One region of the Pantoea sp. SM3640 genome, then DNA from elsewhere that is predicted to be linked to it. Evidence: predicted binding sites of a transcription regulator. Region 1 holds the regulator's gene; each other region holds the start of a gene.
The links. The regulator PhoB, encoded in region 1, activates phosphate uptake and scavenging genes when phosphate is short. The targets are predictions, from matches to a motif close to CTGTCATAAAACTGNCNNAT.
Positions count from the first base shown of each region.

Region 2: the regulator PhoB is predicted to act here: its motif matches at 3,465-3,484, upstream of pstS (phosphate ABC transporter substrate-binding protein PstS).
Region 3: the regulator PhoB is predicted to act here: its motif matches at 4,763-4,782, upstream of pitA (inorganic phosphate transporter PitA).

Region 1 covers NZ_CP064872.1:2,908,915-2,915,115, forward strand. The annotation lists gene brnQ (branched-chain amino acid transporter carrier protein BrnQ) at 1-187, opposite strand, end outside; gene IV493_RS13640 (cobalamin-independent methionine synthase II family protein) at 579-1,685, opposite strand; gene IV493_RS13645 (PstS family phosphate ABC transporter substrate-binding protein) at 1,850-2,770, opposite strand; gene phoR (phosphate regulon sensor histidine kinase PhoR) at 2,790-4,103, opposite strand; gene phoB (phosphate response regulator transcription factor PhoB) at 4,118-4,807, opposite strand; gene sbcD (exonuclease subunit SbcD) at 5,005-6,201, shown strand, end outside; gene IV493_RS13665 (AAA family ATPase) at 6,201-6,201, shown strand, end outside.
Region 2 covers NZ_CP064872.1:3,856,611-3,862,811, forward strand. The annotation lists gene pstB (phosphate ABC transporter ATP-binding protein PstB) at 1-335, opposite strand, end outside; gene pstA (phosphate ABC transporter permease PstA) at 380-1,270, opposite strand; gene pstC (phosphate ABC transporter permease PstC) at 1,267-2,229, opposite strand; gene pstS (phosphate ABC transporter substrate-binding protein PstS) at 2,316-3,359, opposite strand; gene glmS (glutamine--fructose-6-phosphate transaminase (isomerizing)) at 3,525-5,354, opposite strand; gene glmU (bifunctional UDP-N-acetylglucosamine diphosphorylase/glucosamine-1-phosphate N-acetyltransferase GlmU) at 5,509-6,201, opposite strand, start outside.
Region 3 covers NZ_CP064872.1:94,360-100,560, forward strand. The annotation lists gene prlC (oligopeptidase A) at 1-242, shown strand, start outside; gene rsmJ (16S rRNA (guanine(1516)-N(2))-methyltransferase RsmJ) at 251-1,009, shown strand; gene IV493_RS00435 (hypothetical protein) at 1,199-1,441, opposite strand; gene uspA (universal stress protein UspA) at 1,883-2,320, opposite strand; gene uspB (universal stress protein UspB) at 2,736-3,071, shown strand; gene pitA (inorganic phosphate transporter PitA) at 3,109-4,611, opposite strand; gene IV493_RS00455 (NAD(P)/FAD-dependent oxidoreductase) at 4,855-6,039, shown strand; gene IV493_RS00460 (aldo/keto reductase) at 6,047-6,201, opposite strand, start outside.

The DNA of each region.
Region 1 (6,201 bases):
GGGCGATCACGGTCATCACGGGCAGACCAACAGCGGTAATCAGAAAGCCGATGGCGGCTGTCCAGACGTGTTCGCCAGACTGAATACCGACCATGGGCGGGAAAATGATGTTGCCCGCGCCAACAAACAGGGCAAATGTCATAAAGCCCAGCGCGAGAATGTCCTTCGAAGTTAAACGATGTGTCATACGGCCTGTCACTGATGTTGCGGTGGAAGTTGGGTTAGTGTTGTCCCCTCGCTGCGTGCAAACCGCGATCTGGCTGACAATGTCAGCGCATTATGCTCGTCGCAGGGTAAAGCGCAGGTGATTTAAGCTGCTTTTATTCTGTTCACAGAGGGATGGATCGACAACGGCGCTAAGTAAAACGTTTATAGCGGTGAAAGGCAATACGGGATCGGAAAACCAGAAGGTTATGCCGCCATTTTTTCAAAAGGCAGTGGATAGCGTTAATTTTTGCCGCAGGCACACAAGATGATGTGCTTAAATAACAGACAGAGCGTGAGAAAACCCCGCATAAACGGGCCAGAAGATACACAAAAGGCGCGTTTTACGCGCCTGTCTGCACAACGTTACAGCATTACCAGACCTGATTAGCAATATCGACCACTAAACGAATCTTCTGCCATTGCTCGGCTTCGCTCAGGCTGTTGCCCTCTTCGGTAGAGGCAAAGCCGCACTGCGGGCTGAGGCAGATCTGGTCCAGGCTGATATACTGCGTCGCCTCTTCCAGCCTGGCTTTCACCTGCGCCGGATCTTCCAGCTCACCCACTTTGGTGGTGATCAGCCCCAGAACGACCTGCTGATGGCCCGGCTTAACGTAACGCAGTGGCTCAAAGCCGCCGGAACGGGCGTTGTCATACTCCAGGAAGAATGCATCCACGTTGACGCTGCCGAACAGGATTTCTGCCACGGGCCCATAGCCGCCTTCAGAGATCCAGGTTGAGCGGAAATTCCCGCGGCAGACATGCAGACCCACGGTCAGATCGGCAGGTTTATCTTCCAGCGCTTTATTCAGCACCTGAGCATACGTCTGTGCCAGCTGGTCCGGATCGTCGCCACGAGCGCGGATATCTCGCTTCTGATCTTCAGAACAGAGGTACGCCCAGACGGTGTCATCCAGCTGAAGATAGCGGCAGCCCGCGTCGTAAAACGCCTTGATCGCCTGTTTGTACGTCTGCGCCAGATCGTCGAAGTATTCCGCCAGATCCGGATAGACTTCCGAATCAATCACTTTGCGGCCACCGCGGAAGTGCAGCACGCTGGGGCTGGGAATAGTCATCTTCGGCACCGCATCACCGGCAATACTCTGCAGGAAGCGGAAATGGTCGAGCATCGGGTGATCCGCCGGGAAACCGAGTTTGCTCACCACTTTCACGCCATGCGCTTTAGTCTGCACGCCATTAAACTGGATGCCCTGCTCCGCTTCATAGCTCTCAACGCCGTCAAGACCATAGAAGAAGTCGAAGTGCCACCAGCCGCGACGGAACTCGCCGTCTGTCACCACTTTCAGGCCATTTTCACGCTGTTTCGCGACCACATCGCGGATTGCCGCATCTTCAACCTGACGCAGGGCGGCGGCATCAATCTCTCCGGCTGAAAACTGTTCACGCGCCTGCTTAATTGCAGCGGGACGCAGGAAGCTGCCAACGGTGTCGGCGCGGAACGGGGCGGTTTCTCTTTGCATGATCACTCCTGTCCTTCCTGCAAATGATTACGGCAGGAAATAATTACATTCTGATATAAATAGCCATCTGGATGGCTATATGTCTGAATGCAGAGTGACACGAGTAACCTCAGTCTGCAACTGAAGAAAATTCAGCGATGATGAAAAAAATTCATGCTGGAAGATTATTGCAGCGCTGCGCGCGCCTGCGCCATCTGGCTGTCAGAGAGCGGCAGGTAGCCCGCTTCGCTGACGCGCCGCTGTCCCTGCACGGAAAGCACCTGCTGCAGAAACGCGGCTACCAGCGGCGGCAGCGGTTTGCCGGGCGCTTTGTTGACATAGAGATAGAGCGGACGCGCCCAGGGATAGCGGCCGCTGCGGATCGCATCGGCATCCGGAGCAATCGCCTGGCCCTGGTCATTCATCACCGCCAGCATTTTTACGCCGCTGAGGTGAAAGCCGAAACTGGCATAGCCGATGCTGCGCGAATTACCGGCCACCGCCTGCACCACCGCCGCCGAGCCGGGAAACTCCGCTACGTCACTGCGGAAATCGCCTTTACACAGCACCTGCTGTTTGAAGAACCCCCAGGTGCCGGAGGCGGAGTTGCGCCCATAACGCTGAATCGGCCGTTCGCGCCACTGGTCGCCGGTTAAACCAAGATCGCCCCAGCGCAGCGGCACACTGTGCGCGCCACACAGGCGGGTAATGGAGAAAATCGCGTCGAGCTGGCGCGGTTCAATCTGCTGCAGCGGATTGCGCTGATTGACCACCACCACCAGCGCATCCATTGCCACCGGCACCGCCAGCGGTGGATAGCCGTAGCGCGCCTCAAAGGCCTGACGTTCATCAGCCTGCATGGGGCGACTCATCGGCCCGAGCTGTGCGGCACCCGCCGCCAGCGCGGTCGGCGCGGTAGACGAACCGGAGGCCTGAACCTGCACATTGACGCCCGGTGCCTGGCGGCTGAAATCTTCGCCCCACAGGGTCATCAGATAGCCGAGCGTGTCGGATCCGACGCTGCTGAGATTGCCGGAGAGCGTGCCGGGCTGGGCCAGCGCCAGACCCGGCAGCAGAGAGACGATTAATAAAAGAAGGAGGCGCATCAGAGAGATCCGGCAGCGATTAATGAACGGCATTCTCCTGCATCACGCTGTTCACAATCAACCTCGCGGGCAGCGTAAAGGTAAAACAAGTCTCTTTATGTGGCACGCTGGTGATATCGAGCCGCGCGTTGTGGTGGCTCAGCGCATGTTTCACAATCGCCAGTCCCAGCCCGCTGCCGCCGGTGGCGCGCGAACGCGCCTTATCAACCCGGTAGAACCGCTCGGTCAGACGCGGAATATGTTCTGACGCAATACCCGGCCCGTTGTCGCACACCCGGAAGGTCGCGCCCTGCTTGCCACGCAGCCAGCTGATATCAATCCGCGTGCCCTCCGGCGTGTGATTCACCGCGTTGTACACCAGATTGGAAATAGCACTGCGCAGCTGTTCGTCGTTGCCGAACACTTTCAGATGGGGATCGGTATGGAAATGAATATCGTGACGACCGCCACTCAGCGTCGCCGCCTCATGCTGCAGCAGCTTCAGCATCACCGGCACATCGACCTTCTCTTTGAGATCGATCGCGGGCGCGGCTTCGATGCGCGACAGCGTCAGCAGCTGTTTCACCAGACTGTCCATGCGGCGCGTCTGCTCCGACATGGTGTGCAGCGCTTTGCTGCGCGACGGCTCGCTCATCACCGAGTCATTCATCATCTCCAGATAGCCCTGCAGCACGGTGAGCGGCGTGCGTAACTCATGGCTGACGTTGGCAAAGAAGTTGCGGCGCGCCCCTTCCAGCTGATGCATCTGCGTCACATCACGCGCCACCAGAAGCCACTGCCCTTCGCTATAGGGCATGACGCGGAATTCCATGTGAAGTTTGTTGTTCAGCACCAGCGTCAGCGGCTTGTCAAAATCGCGCTGGCGCAGATAGCGGGAGAACTCCGGGTAACGCAGCAGATTGAGGATATTCTGGCCATTATCTTCCGGCCAGCGCAGGCCCAGATGCTGCTGCGCCAGGCCGTTACACCAGAAAATAGTGCCCTCTTCCGTGGTCAGGATCACCGCATCCGGCAGCGATTCGGCCCCGCTGCGAAAACGCTTAATCAGATTACCGAGTTCACGCCGCCGCCGCCGGTTGCGCAGCTGCATCTGGTAAAGCCCATAAAACAGCGGTTCCCAGCTGGCACGCCCGGTCGGTGGCGTCATGGTGCGGTCGAGCCACAGCCAGTGCGACAGCCGCATCAGATTGTGGAAATGCCACAACAACACCATGACCACGCTCAGCAGCAGCCACCAGGGCAGGCCGCCAAACAGCAGACCCAGCAGCGCCGCAGGCAGACAGGCCAGCAGCAGTTCTGTCAGTAATCTCTTCCAGGAGAGGCGTTCCAGCACGGTAAAGGCTCCGTTTAGTAGCGGGCAGAGAAACGATACCCTGTTCCACGGACGGTTTGTACCATGCGATCGTGGCCGGAGACTTCCAGCGCTTTACGTAAACGGCGAATGTGAACATCGACAGTGCGATCCTCCACATACACATTGGTGCCCCAGACGTGGTTCAGCAGCTGTTCGCGGCTGTAGACACGCTCCGGGTGCGTCATAAAGAAGTGCAGCAACTTATATTCGGTGGGGCCCATCTCCAGCGGCGTGGTTTCGGACATCACGCGATGTGAGGAGGGATCCAGACTCAGCCCCTGCATCTCAATCACCTCTTCCACTGCCATCGGCGAAATGCGGCGCATTACCGCTTTGATCCGCGCCATCAGCTCTTTAGGTGAAAACGGCTTGGTAATGTAATCATCGGCGCCCACTTCCAGGCCACGTACCCGATCTTCCTCTTCGCCGCGCGCGGTCAGCATCATCACCGGGATATCGCGGGTCATCGCCTCGCGCTTCAGATGCTTGATAAACTGAATCCCGCTGCCACCGGGTAACATCCAGTCCAGCAAAATCAGATCGGGCCAGGGTTCAATCAGCTTGCCAACGGCGCTGTCATAATCTTCCGCCTCGATTGGCTGATAGTCGTTCTGCTCCAGAACAAAACACAACATTTCACGGATGGGGGCTTCATCCTCCACAACCAAAATGCGCTTAGCCATTATTACTCCTGCTGATTATGACGGCTGTCACTGAGATTCGCGGCGCCATTATGCGTCAGATTTGTGACACTTTTATGAAAAACATAACCTGCCTGTAACCTCACTGGTAATCATTTATGACAGCGCAGCGACATTTTTTTGCTTTGGCCGCAGAGCCAGTATAATCGCCCGGCGAATCACAACGGCAGGGACTCATCATGCGCATCATTCATACTGCGGACTGGCATCTGGGGCAGTTCTTCTACAACAAAAGTCGGGCGGCGGAACATCAGGCGTTTCTCGACTGGCTGTTGATCCAGATTGAACAGCATCAGGTGGATGCGCTGATTATTGCAGGCGACCTGTTTGATACCGGTACGCCGCCCAGCTACGCCCGCGAGATGTTTAACCGCTTCGTGGTGGCACTGCAGCCTGCGGGCTGTCAGCTGATTGTGCTGGCGGGTAACCACGATTCCGTGGCAACGCTGAATGAGTCACGCGAATTGCTGGCCTGCCTCAACACGCGGGTGATCGCCACCCCGCAGGCGCAGGATGATGTGCTGCTGCTCAACACCCGCCAGGGCGAGCCGGGCGCGCTGCTGTGCGCCATTCCCTATCTGCGCCCGCGCGATATCCTGCGCAGCCGGGCGGGTCAGTCGGGACGCGACAAGCAGACCTCGCTGCTGGAGGCGATTGCCCACCACTATCAGCAGCGTTTTGCCGCCGCCCAGGCGCTGGGCTATGCGCTGCCCGTCATTGCTACCGGGCATCTCACCACCGTTGGCGTCAGCCAGAGCGATTCAGTGCGTGACATCTATATCGGCACGCTGGATGCGTTTCCCGCCAGCGCGTTTCCCGCTGCTGATTATATTGCGCTCGGCCATATTCATCGCGCCCAGCGCGTGGCGGGCAGCGAGCATATCCGCTACAGCGGCTCGCCGATTCCGCTGAGCTTTGATGAGCTGGGGACTGAAAAAAGCGTCTTCCTGCTGGAGCTGGCGGCCAGCGGCCTGCAGTCAGTCACGCCGCTGATGGTGCCACAGGCGCAGCCGATGCAGGTGCTGAAAGGGTCGCTGGCGCAGATAGCGGAACAGCTAAATGCCTTCAGTTCGGCAGAGCAGGAAAAACCGACCTGGCTCGATATCGAAGTCACCACTCAGGAGTACCTCAGTGATCTGCAACGTCAGGTCGAAACCCTGACCGCTACGCTGCCGGTCGAAGTCTTGCTGCTGCGCCGCAGCCGTGAACAGCGGCAGCAGAGCCTGGCGCGGCTCGACAACGAAACGCTGAGTGAGCTGAAGGTGGAAGAGGTCTTTGCCCGCCGCCTGGCGCTGGATGAGGAGCTGCAACCGGCGCAAATCGACGAGATGACCACGCTGTTTCACCAGACGCTGGCCGCCATGGAAGAGACCCAA
Region 2 (6,201 bases), 950 kb from region 1:
GCGATGTTGTCATAGATCGACATCGGGAACGGCGTCGGCTTCTGGAATACCATGCCGACGCGGGCGCGCAGCAGCGCAATATCCTGCTGTGTCGCCAGAATGTTTTCGCCATCCAGCAGAATGTCCCCTTCGGCCCGCTGCTCCGGATAGAGCGAGTACATCTTATTGAAGGTACGTAGCAGGGTCGACTTACCACAGCCCGATGGGCCGATAAACGCGGTGACCTGATTCTTAGCGATATCCAGGTTAATGTTCTTCAGCGCATGAAACTTGCCGTAATAGAAGTTCAGATTACGGACCTGAATTTTATCGGCTGTTGCTGTCGCGATACTCATAATTAATCTCTCTTATTCGGCGCCGCGCAGGGCCACGCCGGAAGTTAACCGTGTTTACCTTTGGCGAAAATCACCCGTGCCACAATATTCAGCAGCAGCACGCAGAGGGTAATGATCAGCACGCCCGCCCAGGCCAGGCTCTGCCATTCGGCGAACGGGCTCATGGCGAACTTAAAAATGGTGACCGGCAGGTTTGCCAGCGGCTGCATCATGTCGGTGCTCCAGAACTGGTTCGACAGCGCCGTAAACAGCAGCGGAGCCGTTTCCCCTGCGATGCGGGCAATCGCCAGCAGCACGCCGGTGATGATGCCCGAGACCGAGGCTTTCAGGGTGATGGCCGAAATCATCTTCCACTTGGGCGTGCCAAGCGCATAAGCCGCTTCACGCATGCTGTCTGGCACCAGCCGCAGCATATTTTCGGTGGTACGAATCACAATCGGCACCTGCAGCAGCGCCAGCGCAATTACCCCGGCCCAGCCGGAGAAGTGCTGCATCTGGGACACCACCAGGGTGTAGACGAACAAGCCGACCACAATGGAGGGGGCAGAAAGCAGAATGTCGTTAATAAAGCGGATCACTTCTGACAGGGCCGATTTGCGCCCATATTCCGCCAGATAAATCCCGGCCATGATGCCCAGCGGCGTGCCGAAAAAGGTCGACCAGAAAATCAGCAAGCCACTGCCTGCCAGGGCATTCGCCAGCCCGCCGCCCGCCGTATTCGGTGGTGGCGTTGATTCGGTGAACAGGGACCATGACAGCCCATCCACGCCACGCGATACGGTGGTGAAAAGGATCCACACCAGCCAGAACAGGCCAAACGCCATGGTCAGCAGCGACAGCGTCAGTGCAATTTTATTTTTCGTGCTGCGCCAGGACTGCATTTTACGACGTGATGCGTCCAGTTCGGCGCGCGCCTGAATTTCAATCGTGGTCATGAGCGCGCTCCTTCACTTTTCGCCAGTCGCATAATCATCAGCTTTGAAATCGCCAGTACGATAAAGGTAATCACAAACAGGATCAGGCCCAGCTCCATCAGCGCGGCGACATGGACACCCGATTCCGCTTCCGCAAACTCGTTGGCCAGCGCCGAGGTGATGCTGTTACCCGGCATAAACAGCGACGGGCTGTCGAGCTGGTAGGTGTTGCCGATAATAAAGGTCACTGCCATGGTTTCACCCAGCGCACGACCCAGTCCCAGCATTACGCCGCCAATCACACCGTTTTTGGTAAATGGCAGGACGATGCGCCAGATCACTTCCCAGGTGGTGCAGCCGATGCCGTAGGCTGACTCTTTCATCATTACCGGGGTCTGCTCAAAGACGTCGCGCATCACCGAGGCGATGTAGGGGATGATCATGATCGCCAGAATCACTCCCGCCGCGAGGATACCGATACCGAAAGCGGGGCCGGAAAAGAGCTCGCCGACAATCGGAATACCCGACATCACGTCGTTAACCGGTGTCTGGAAATATTCGGCAAACAGTGGTGCGAAGACAAACAGGCCCCACATGCCGTAAACGATGCTCGGAATTGCTGCCAGCAGCTCAATGGCGGTACCCAGCGGGCGACGCAGCCAGCCTGGCGCGAGTTCAGTCAGGAACAGCGCGATACCAAAACTCACCGGCACGGCGATAATCAGGGCGATAATGGAGGTCACAAGGGTGCCGTAGATCGGAACCAGTGCGCCAAATTGTTCGTTGGGCGCATCCCAGGTTTTGGTCCACAAAAAGGCGAAACCAAACTTCTGGATGCTGGGCCACGAGGAGATGATCAGGGAGACAATAATGCCGCCCATCAGTAACAGCACAATCAGCGCAGCCAGCCTGACCAGCGCGCCAAAAATTCTGTCACCTTGTTTGCCTGGGGCTTTGAATGCCGGCTTCGTTGCAGCCATAGAAGTCTCAGTCTTCAGAAGTTATCAGGGCGGCATGAGCCGCCCGTTGGGTCTGACCGGACAGCCGTCCGGCCAGGGTCGGTCAATTACTGATAAAGCGCTTTACCAGAACTGTCTTTGATGTTGGCTTTCCAGGCGGCGCGAATCTGCTCGGTCACGCTCTCTGGCAGCGCAGCATAATCCAGCGCTGTAGCGGTTTTGCTGCCGCTTTTGTAAGCCCAGTCGAAGAACTTCAGTACTTCAGCGCCTTTAGCCGCATTCGCCTGATCTTTGTAGATCAGAATGAAGGTGGTTGAGGAGATTGGCCAGGCATCCGCGCCCTTCTGGAAGGTCAGATCCTGCGCGAACGATTTGCTCCAGTCAGCGCCTTTCGCGGCATTACTGAAGCTGGTTTCGCTTGGCGCGACCGCTTTACCATCGGCATCGATCAGTTTGGTGTAGGTCAGGTTGTTCTGTTTGGCGTAGGCGTATTCCACATAGCCGATTGAACCCGGCAGACGCTGAACAAATGCAGCGACGCCGTCGTTGCCTTTACCGCCCAGACCCACCGGCCAGTTAACAGTGTTGCCTTTACCGATTTTGCTGTTCCAGTCCTGGTTTACCTTCGCCAGATAGCTGGTGAAGACGAACGAGGTGCCTGAACCATCAGCGCGACGCACCACGTTGATGTTGGTCTCTGGCAGTTTCACGCCCGGGTTAAGTTTGGCAATCGCCGGGTCGTTCCACTTTTTGATGGTGCCGAGGTAGATATCCCCCACAGTTTTGCCATCCAGCGTCAGCTGGCCTGACTTGATGCCCGGCAGGTTAACCGCCAGTACCACACCACCGATCACGGTAGGGAACTGGAACAGACCATTTTTCTGCAGATCTTCATCTTTCATTGGCGCATCGGACGCACCGAAATCAACGGTTTTGGCAATGATCTGTTTCACGCCGCCAGATGAACCGATGCCCTGGTAGTTAATTTTGCTACCGGTGGCTTGCTGATATTCTGCTGCCCACTTGGCATAAACCGGCGCCGGGAACGTCCCGCCTGCACCGGTGAGATCGGTGGCCGCAAAAGCAGATACCGCGCTTACGGCGAAGGTGGTGGCGAGGATTCGGGCTACGGTGCTACGCATCAGTGTCATATTCCCTCCAGGGGAGAAAAGTCAGGCTAGGGGCCGTTTTAGTAAGAGTCTGTGATTGCTGCAGGAGGGAAAATAGGACAGTTTGATGACAGTGAAATGTACGAAATATGACAGTTATATGACAAAGGGCCAGAATGAAGTGGGCCCGCGACGGGGCCCACCAGGTTATTCCACGGTAACCGATTTTGCCAGGTTACGCGGCTGATCGACGTCGGTGCCTTTGATCAGGGCAACGTGATAGGAGAGTAACTGCAACGGCACGGTGTAGAAGATCGGCGCAATCACCTCTTCAACATGCGGCAGCGGGATAATCTTCATCCCGTCACTGTCGCTGAAACCCGCATCCTGATCGGCAAACACATAGAGCAGGCCGCCGCGTGCGCGCACCTCTTCGATGTTGGATTTCAGCTTCTCCAGCAGTTCGTTGTTAGGTGCCACTACGATCACCGGCATGTCCGCATCAATCAGCGCCAGCGGGCCATGTTTCAGCTCGCCTGCGGCGTAGGCTTCCGCATGAATGTAGGAGATCTCCTTGAGCTTCAGCGCCCCTTCCATGGCAATCGGGTATTGATCGCCACGGCCCAGGAACAGCGCGTGATGCTTGTCAGAGAAGCCTTCGGCCAGATTCTCAATCAGCTTATCCTGCGCCAGCATCTGCTCAATCCGGTTCGGCAACGCCTGCAGGGCATGAACGATCTCATGCTCAGTCTCCACAGACATCCCTTTCAGACGACCCAGTTTCGCCACCAGCATCAGCAGCACCGCTAACTGAGTGGTGAACGCTTTGGTGGAGGCGACGCCGATTTCGGTGCCCGCTTTGGTCATCAGTGCCAGGTCAGATTCCCGCACCAGTGACGAACCCGCCACGTTGCAGACGGCCAGCGACCCCAGGTAGCCCAGCTGTTTCGAGAGACGCAGCGCTGCCAGGGTATCTGCCGTTTCACCCGACTGTGACAGGGTGATCAGCAGGCTGTTTTTGCGCACCGCTGACTTGCGATAGCGGAACTCTGAGGCGATCTCCACGTCACAGGGGATATTTGCCAGCGACTCAAACCAGTAGCGTGACACCATCCCGGAATTATAAGAGGTGCCGCAGGCGATAATCTGGATATGCTCCACCTGACTCAGCAGTGCTTCAGCGCCCGCGCCCAGCTCGCTGAGGTCAACCTGCCCCTGACTGAAGCGCCCACTCAGGGTGCTTTTCAGCGCCATCGGCTGTTCGTAGATCTCTTTCTGCATGTAGTGACGGTAAATACCTTTATCACCGGCGTCATATTGCAGGTTCGATTCGATCTCGGCACGCGTCACGGTATTGCCTTCACGGTCGATCACCGTCACATCACGACGACTGATCTCGGCGATATCACCCTCTTCCAGATAGATGAAGCGGCGGGTCACCGGCAGCAGGGCCAGCTGATCCGAGGCGATAAAGTTTTCGCCCATGCCACGGCCAATCACCAGCGGGCTGCCGGAACGGGCTGCCACCAGCAGCGACGGATCGCGGCTGTCCATGATCACCATGCCATAAGCACCACGCAGTTGTGGGATCACGCGCAATACGACTTCGCGCAGCGAACCGCCCTGCTTCTGCTCCCAGTGAACCAGATGCGCCACCACTTCGGTGTCGGTTTCAGAGGCAAAAACGTAGCCGCGTTCGATCAGCTCAGCACGCAGCGGCTCATGGTTTTCGATGATGCCGTTGTGCACGATGATGATGTGCTCTGAGACGTGCGGATGCGCATTTGCTTCCGACGGCTCGCCATGAGTTGCCCAGCGCGTGTGCGCGATGCCGGTACCACCGATCAGCGGCTGCTGTTCAGCGGCTTCCGCCAGTTTCTGCACTTTCCCTAACCGCCGCAGGCGCGTGACGTGCCCCTGACGATCGACCACGGCCAGACCGGCCGAATCATATCCGCGATATTCAAGACGACGCAGACCTTCCAGCAGAATCTCTGCGATATCGCGTTGCGCTACTGCACCAACAATTCCACACATAATGATGTTTTCCTGACTACATGGCTTTTCGCCACTTCTGTTGTCATGCGACCTGATATCCGGCTTTGCCGGTTCCCCGAGCCTTGTAGAGAGTGGGGATTATAGTTTTGGCACTGCACTGTATCGGCCCGCATAAAGCGGGCCGTTAAAAATTTTATTTTTTCTTCACCGGACGCTGCCAGTCCGCTTTGTGATTCTGCTCTTTACGGTTATAGACCAGACCGGCTTCGGTCACATCTTTCATGATGGTGGTGCCTGCCGCAATGGTAGCACCTGCCGCGACGCTGACCGGAGCCACCAGCTGCGTATCTGAGCCGACAAATACGTCATCGCCAATCTCGGTTTTGAATTTGTTCGCGCCATCATAGTTGCAGGTGATAGTGCCTGCACCGATGTTCACGTTGTCGCCAATCTCCGCATCGCCAAGATAGGAGAGGTGGCCCGCTTTCGATCCCTTGCCCAGACGCGCTTTCTTCATTTCGACGAAGTTGCCCACGTGCGCAGCGTCGGCCAAATCGCTGCCAGGACGCAGACGGGCAAAGGGTCCGACGGTACAGGCGGTAGCGAGATGAGCATCCTCGATCACTGTATAGGGGCTGATTTCACAATCATCGCCGATCACGCTGTTTTTGATGATGCAGCCCGCGCCGATTTTGACGCGCGAGCCCAGCGTGACCCGGCCTTCAATAATAACGTTGGTGTCGATTTCGACATCCCGTCCATGCGCCAGCGTCCCGCGCAGATCAAACCGTGCCGGATCGCGCAGCATCACGCCGGCCAGCAGCAGTTTTTCGGCCTGTTCAGCCTGGTATGTGCGTTCTAATGTCGCCAGCTGCAGACGGTTATT
Region 3 (6,201 bases), 1.2 Mb from region 1:
ACATCTTTGCCGGTGGCTATGCAGCAGGTTACTACAGCTATCTTTGGGCGGACGTGCTGGCGGCGGATGCTTACTCCCGCTTCGAGGAAGAGGGCATCTTTAACCGTGAAACTGGTCAGTCGTTCCTGGATAACATCCTGACGCGTGGCGGTTCTGAAGAGCCGATGGAGCTGTTCAAACGCTTCCGTGGCCGTGAGCCACAGCTCGATGCGATGCTGGAACATTACGGCATTCAGGGATAAGTCGGTTCGTGAAAATCTGTTTGCTCGATGAATCAGGCGCCGGAGACGGCGCCTTATCACGTTTAGCGCAGCGCTGGCAGCTGGAGCACGACGAAGACGCGCTGCTGGCGCTGGTGCAGACGCCGACGCACCTTGAGCTGCGCAAGCGTGATGAGCCAAAGCTGGGCGGTATTTTTGTTGATTTCGTCACCGGGGCAATGGCGCATCGCCGTCGCTTCGGCGGTGGACGTGGCGAAGCTGTCGCCAAAGCGGTTGGCATTAAAGGCGGCTATCTGCCGGATGTGGTGGATGCGACGGCCGGACTTGGACGTGATGCGTTTGTGCTGGCGGCGCTCGGCTGCCGGGTGCGGATGCTGGAACGCCATCCTGTCGTGGCTGCGCTGCTGGAAGATGGCCTGCAGCGCGGTTATCAGGATGCGGAAATTGGCCCCTGGCTGCGCGACCGCCTGACGCTGATTCATGCAGCCAGTGCGCAGGCGCTGGGCGAGATTACGCCGCAGCCGGATGTGGTCTATCTTGATCCGATGTATCCCCATCGCCAGAAAAGTGCGCTGGTAAAAAAGGAGATGCGGGTCTTTCAGTCGCTGGTAGGGCCGGATGAAGATGCCGATGCGCTACTGGAACCGGCCCGGCGGCTGGCGAAGAAACGGATTGTGGTCAAACGGCCAGACTATGCACCGCCGCTGGCGGGTATCGTGACGCAGGCGGCTGTGGTGACGAAAAGCCATCGCTTTGATATTTATACGCCGCTGGTCAGTACGCTTTAGACGAATGACGATCTGAAGCGATTGCTTCAGGCCATAATAATTTTCCTGCTGCTTATCTCCGTATGCCTGGTCTGAAAGTGACCCGGCATAATATTTTTGCTAAATAAAAAAGCCTGCCTGAAATACTATCAGGCAGGCTTTAATTATCCGCACGGGCGTTGTCGCGTTAATGCGGTGTTACTGATTCGGTCAGGCGGCTAATTTAGTCAGGAAGCCTGAAAATGCGTTCAAAAAGCTTTTGGCGAAGTTCAGACCAATGGCTTTGTAGGTCAGACCTAGAGTCTGACCCAGATCAGTGCTTTCCTTGATTGATGCGACGGTGGTGTCGTATAAACCTGATACTTCAGTCAGTGCGGTATTAACCTCACCCAGAAATTCAGTCAGGCCCGCGCCGCTAACGGCAGCAATTTCTGTCTGATTAATCTCTCTCATTTTTAATATCCTTATTGGTTTTTTTAAATAATGGGAATCATTACTCTGCTTTACCCGTTGCCTGCGCAGCAGATAAGCCAGCGAAAGATAACGGATGAATTAAGCTTTTCCTATAGTAAGATTTTGATAAATTACGCTTTGCTATTAATAAAGTTTCTATCATTAGCGACTGGATGAATGAGCAATGTAATGATGGCTTTGAATTTATGTATAGGACTGTAGTTACAGTGCTAAAAGGAGGTAATATAAAAGGAGATTAGAAATGATAAAGCAGCATATATTGAGTTTTGTGTAAAGTCAGGCTGGTGGATATGTTTATAAATAAAAAGAAATTCAGGTGGCGTGGTCCGGGAATAAGGAACTTAAATCGCGAGCCAGAATAAAGAGTAAATATATTCAGCCCGATAAAAAGCCGGCTTACACCGGCTTTAATAACAGCGGTTACTCTTCGTCTTCATCGCGCAGCGGCACAATCAGCATGTCGATATGCACGGTATTGATCAACTGACGAGCTGAAGACATCAGCTTGCTCCAGAAATCCTGATGATGACCGCACACCACCAGGTCAACGTCATATTTTTTGATCGCATCAACCAGCACCTGGCCGAGGTCGCCACTGCCGCTCAGCGTCTCGCTGATCGGATAGCCCGCGGCATCTGATAACCCTTTCAGTGCCGTATGCGTCTCTTCAGAGATGCGCTTCTGCATATCCCCTAAGTTGACATCAATCAGGCCGGTGTAGAGGTCGGAGTAATTCACATCAACGTGAATCAGGGAAATTCTGGCATCGTACGGGCGAGCCAGCGAGACGGCCTTATCCACCAGTAACTGACTTTCGGGAGAAAGGTCTACTGCAATCAGGATGTGTTTATAAGCCATGATAAAACTCCTTTCACGAGATTAAGGATGGCATCCGGTGTTCCTGCCGCGTCACAGCTTAGCGAAATCCTTTGCGCGAGCGGGCGATGAGCGCCACCAAAGTGTCTACCTGCGTTGCAGGTGATGATGTTGTTATGTTCTGAGTATAGCCTTCTCTCACTGCAAATGCTGCCGTTGCCGCCTGGCTTATGAATAAGATCAAGGCTATGCCAGATTTACTCGCGCTGAACGAAAATCATCGTTGGAAAAAATGTAAAGAATTCTCCTACACTGAAAAAAGGCGGTCCGGTTCGCAGCCGCTCAGGGGGTCGAAAATTTTCGCAGTCCGGTGATTCAGTGGCTGGTTTTTTCTGCAGGCGGATACAGTGTCTGACGCTGGGTCTGTTGCTGCGATGCCAGTCGGGAGGGGGAGAATATGATCAACACTATTGCGCTTTTTTGGGCTCTTTGTGTGGTGTGTATCGTGAATATGGCGCGCTATTTTTCATCGCTGCGTGCCCTGCTGGCGGTATTACGGGGCTGTGATCCGCTGCTGTATCAGTATGTCGATGGGGCGGGATTCTTCACCTCTCACGGTCAGCCGAGCAAGCAGGTGCGGCTGGTCACCTATATCTGGGCAAAGCGCTATCTTGATCATCATGACGATGAGTTTATCCGGCGCTGCGAGCGGGTGCGGGGGCAGTTTCTTCTGACCAGTGCACTGTGCGGACTGGTAGTGATAAGTCTGGTGGCGCTGGCGATCTGGCATTAAAAAAGGGCGACTTACGTCGCCCTTTTGTCTGCTGGCATCACACCAGTTTCAAGGCAATCCAGTAGAGCGAACCTGACAGCAGAATACAGACCGGCAGGGTGAAGATCCACGCCATGGCGATGTTCTTGATGGTCCGGCTCTGCAGTCCGCCCCCGTCAACCAGCATCGTACCGGCTACCGATGAAGATAGGATATGCGTAGTGGAGACTGGCATGCCGGTATAGCTGGCGACGCCAATCGACAGCGCGGCGGTCACTTGCGCTGACATGCCCTGTGCATAGGTCATGCCTTTTTTACCAATCTTCTCACCAATGGTGGTGGCAACACGACGCCAGCCAATCATGGTGCCGATGCCCAGCGCCAGCGCGACGGCCACAATAATCCAGATCGGCGCATACTCGATGGTGCCAAGCAGGTCGCTTTTCAGCTTATTGAGGAAGCGCTTGTCATCTGGCGAGGTCTCTTCCAGACGGGCCGCTTTATCGGCGGTGTCTGAGATACACAGCAGCAGACGACGCATCTGGCCGCGCTGATCAACCGTCAGCTGATCGTAGCTCTGCAGATTATTCAGCAACACCTGAGCACGCTGAACCGCCTGCAGTGCGCGTGCGCTGTCACAGTGGAACTCCTGCGGGCTGGTCGCTGGCACTTCTTCCGGCGTTGGCAGCTTAGGCGGTGCCATCTGGATGATGTGCGTCAGCGAGGCGTTATGCTGCTGGTAATACTGCTCCAGGTGATTAACCGCATCGCGGGTACGCGTAATGTCATAACCGGAGGCATTCATATTTACCACGAAACCGGCCGGAGCCACGCCAATCAGGACCAGCATGATCAGGCCAATGCCTTTCTGACCGTCATTCGCGCCGTGCGAATAGCTCACGCCAATTGCCGAAACAATCAGGGCGATACGGGTCCAGAACGGCGGCTTTTTCTTGCCGTCGATCTTCTCGCGGTCAGCAGGCGTCATATGAATACGCGCACGCTTTTTGGTATTACTCCAGTAGCGACGCAGAATGAAGATCAAGCCGCCCGCCATCACCAGGCCGACAATCGGCGACAGGATCAGAGAAAGGAAGATGTTCAGGACTTTCGGGATGTTGAGTGCATCAACTACCGAGGTTCCGGTCATCAGGGCGTTGGTCAGACCGATACCGATAATGGCGCCGATCAGGGTATGGGAGCTTGAGGCCGGCAGACCGAGATACCAGGTGCCGAGGTTCCAGATAATCGCCGCCAGCAGCATAGAAAACACCATGGCGAGACCGTGAGCCGATCCAACATTTAACAACAGATCGGTGGGAAGCATATGAACAATAGCGTAAGCGACACTCAATCCACCGAGCAGCACGCCAAGGAAGTTGAATACACCCGCCATCACCACAGCAAGCTGGGCACGCATGGCACGCGTATAGATGACCGTCGCAACTGCGTTGGCCGTGTCGTGGAAACCGTTGATCGCTTCGTAAAACAATACAAACAGCAGGGCAAGAACCAATAACAGGCTAGTACTGAGGTCTAGACCAGCAAACAGATGTAGCATAAACGTTACGCCATTTTTGGAGGACATGAACGCGGCGCATTATCCGCGACAACGTGCTGTATGGGAAAGGAAAATATAGCGTTAATTTGACCTTTCGTCGTAAGGCTGAAGGGTAACTCAGCTAAAAAGGGTTAGATATTAAGCAGATACAATATGACACATTTACGGCAATTTTTTGACGCTGGCGTCTCAGTGAGCAGATCACTACAATCTGCGCCTTTCCAGTTAAGTGAGTGAACCGCAGTGGAACAGTTTGACGTTATCATCATTGGTGCCGGCGCCGCCGGTCTGTTCTGTGCCGCCCAGGCCGGACAGCGGGGACGCCGCGTGTTACTGCTGGATAACGGCAAAAAGCCGGGACGCAAGATTCTGATGTCGGGCGGTGGCCGCTGCAACTTCACCAACCTCTATACCGAACCGGCGGCCTATCTGTCGCACAATCCCCACTTCTGTAAATCGGCGCTGGCGCGTTATACCCAGTGGGATTTTATCGATCTGGTCAATCGTCATGGTATTGCCTGGCATGAGAAAACCCTGGGTCAGCTCTTCTGTGATGACTCGGCTCAGCAGATTGTCGATCTGCTGCTGGCCGAATGTGACAAGGGCAATGTCACCCTGCGGCTGCGCAGTGAAGTGCTCAGCGTGGCGCGCGATGAAAGCGGTTATACCCTGCAACTCAACGGCAGTACGGTTCAGGCGGAGAAGCTGGTCATCGCCAGCGGCGGCCTGTCGATGCCAGGTCTGGGGGCTTCGCCATTTGGCTATAAAATTGCGGAGCAGTTCGGCCTGAGCGTCTTTCCGACGCGGGCGGCGCTGGTGCCTTTTACTCTGCACAAGCCGCTGCTGGAGCAGCTGCAGACGCTGTCAGGCGTGGCGCTGGAGACCACGATTGATGCGCAGGATGGCACCCGCTTCAAAGAGGCGATGCTCTTCACCCATCGCGGCCTGTCCGGTCCGGCGGTATTGCAGATTTCCAGCTACTGGCAGCCGGGTGAATTCGTCACTATCGATCTGTCGCCCGCCACACCGCTTGAGGCGTTTCTGACGGCACAGCGTGAAACACATCCGAATCTCAGCCTGAAAAACAGCCTGGCGAAAATTCTGCCGAAGCGCCTGGTGGAAGTCCTGCAGGCGCTGAAGGTGGTGCCGGACATCACGCTGAAGCAGCTCAACAGCAAACAGCAAACTGAGCTGGCGCAGACGCTGCACGCCTGGCGCATCCAGCCAAACGGCACAGAGGGCTATCGTACGGCGGAAGTAACGCTGGGCGGCGTGGATACGACGCAGCTCTCCTCGAAAACCATGGAGGCGCGTGCGGTGCCGGGGCTTTACTTTATTGGCGAAGTGGCCGATGTCACCGGCTGGCTGGGCGGCTATAACTTCCAGTGGGCCTGGAGTTCCGCCTGGGCCTGTGCCCAGGCGTTGTAACGCGCGTTTACCAGCGCTGATGGACGTGAGGCGCGATCTTCTCCTGATAGATCTGCTTCAGCGCTGCCATCGTCTCCTCAGAGAGCGCATCGACATCGCTGGCGCGGGCATTGGCTTCAGCCTGTTCGCGATTTTTCGCGCCAGGAATCACCACGCTGACAT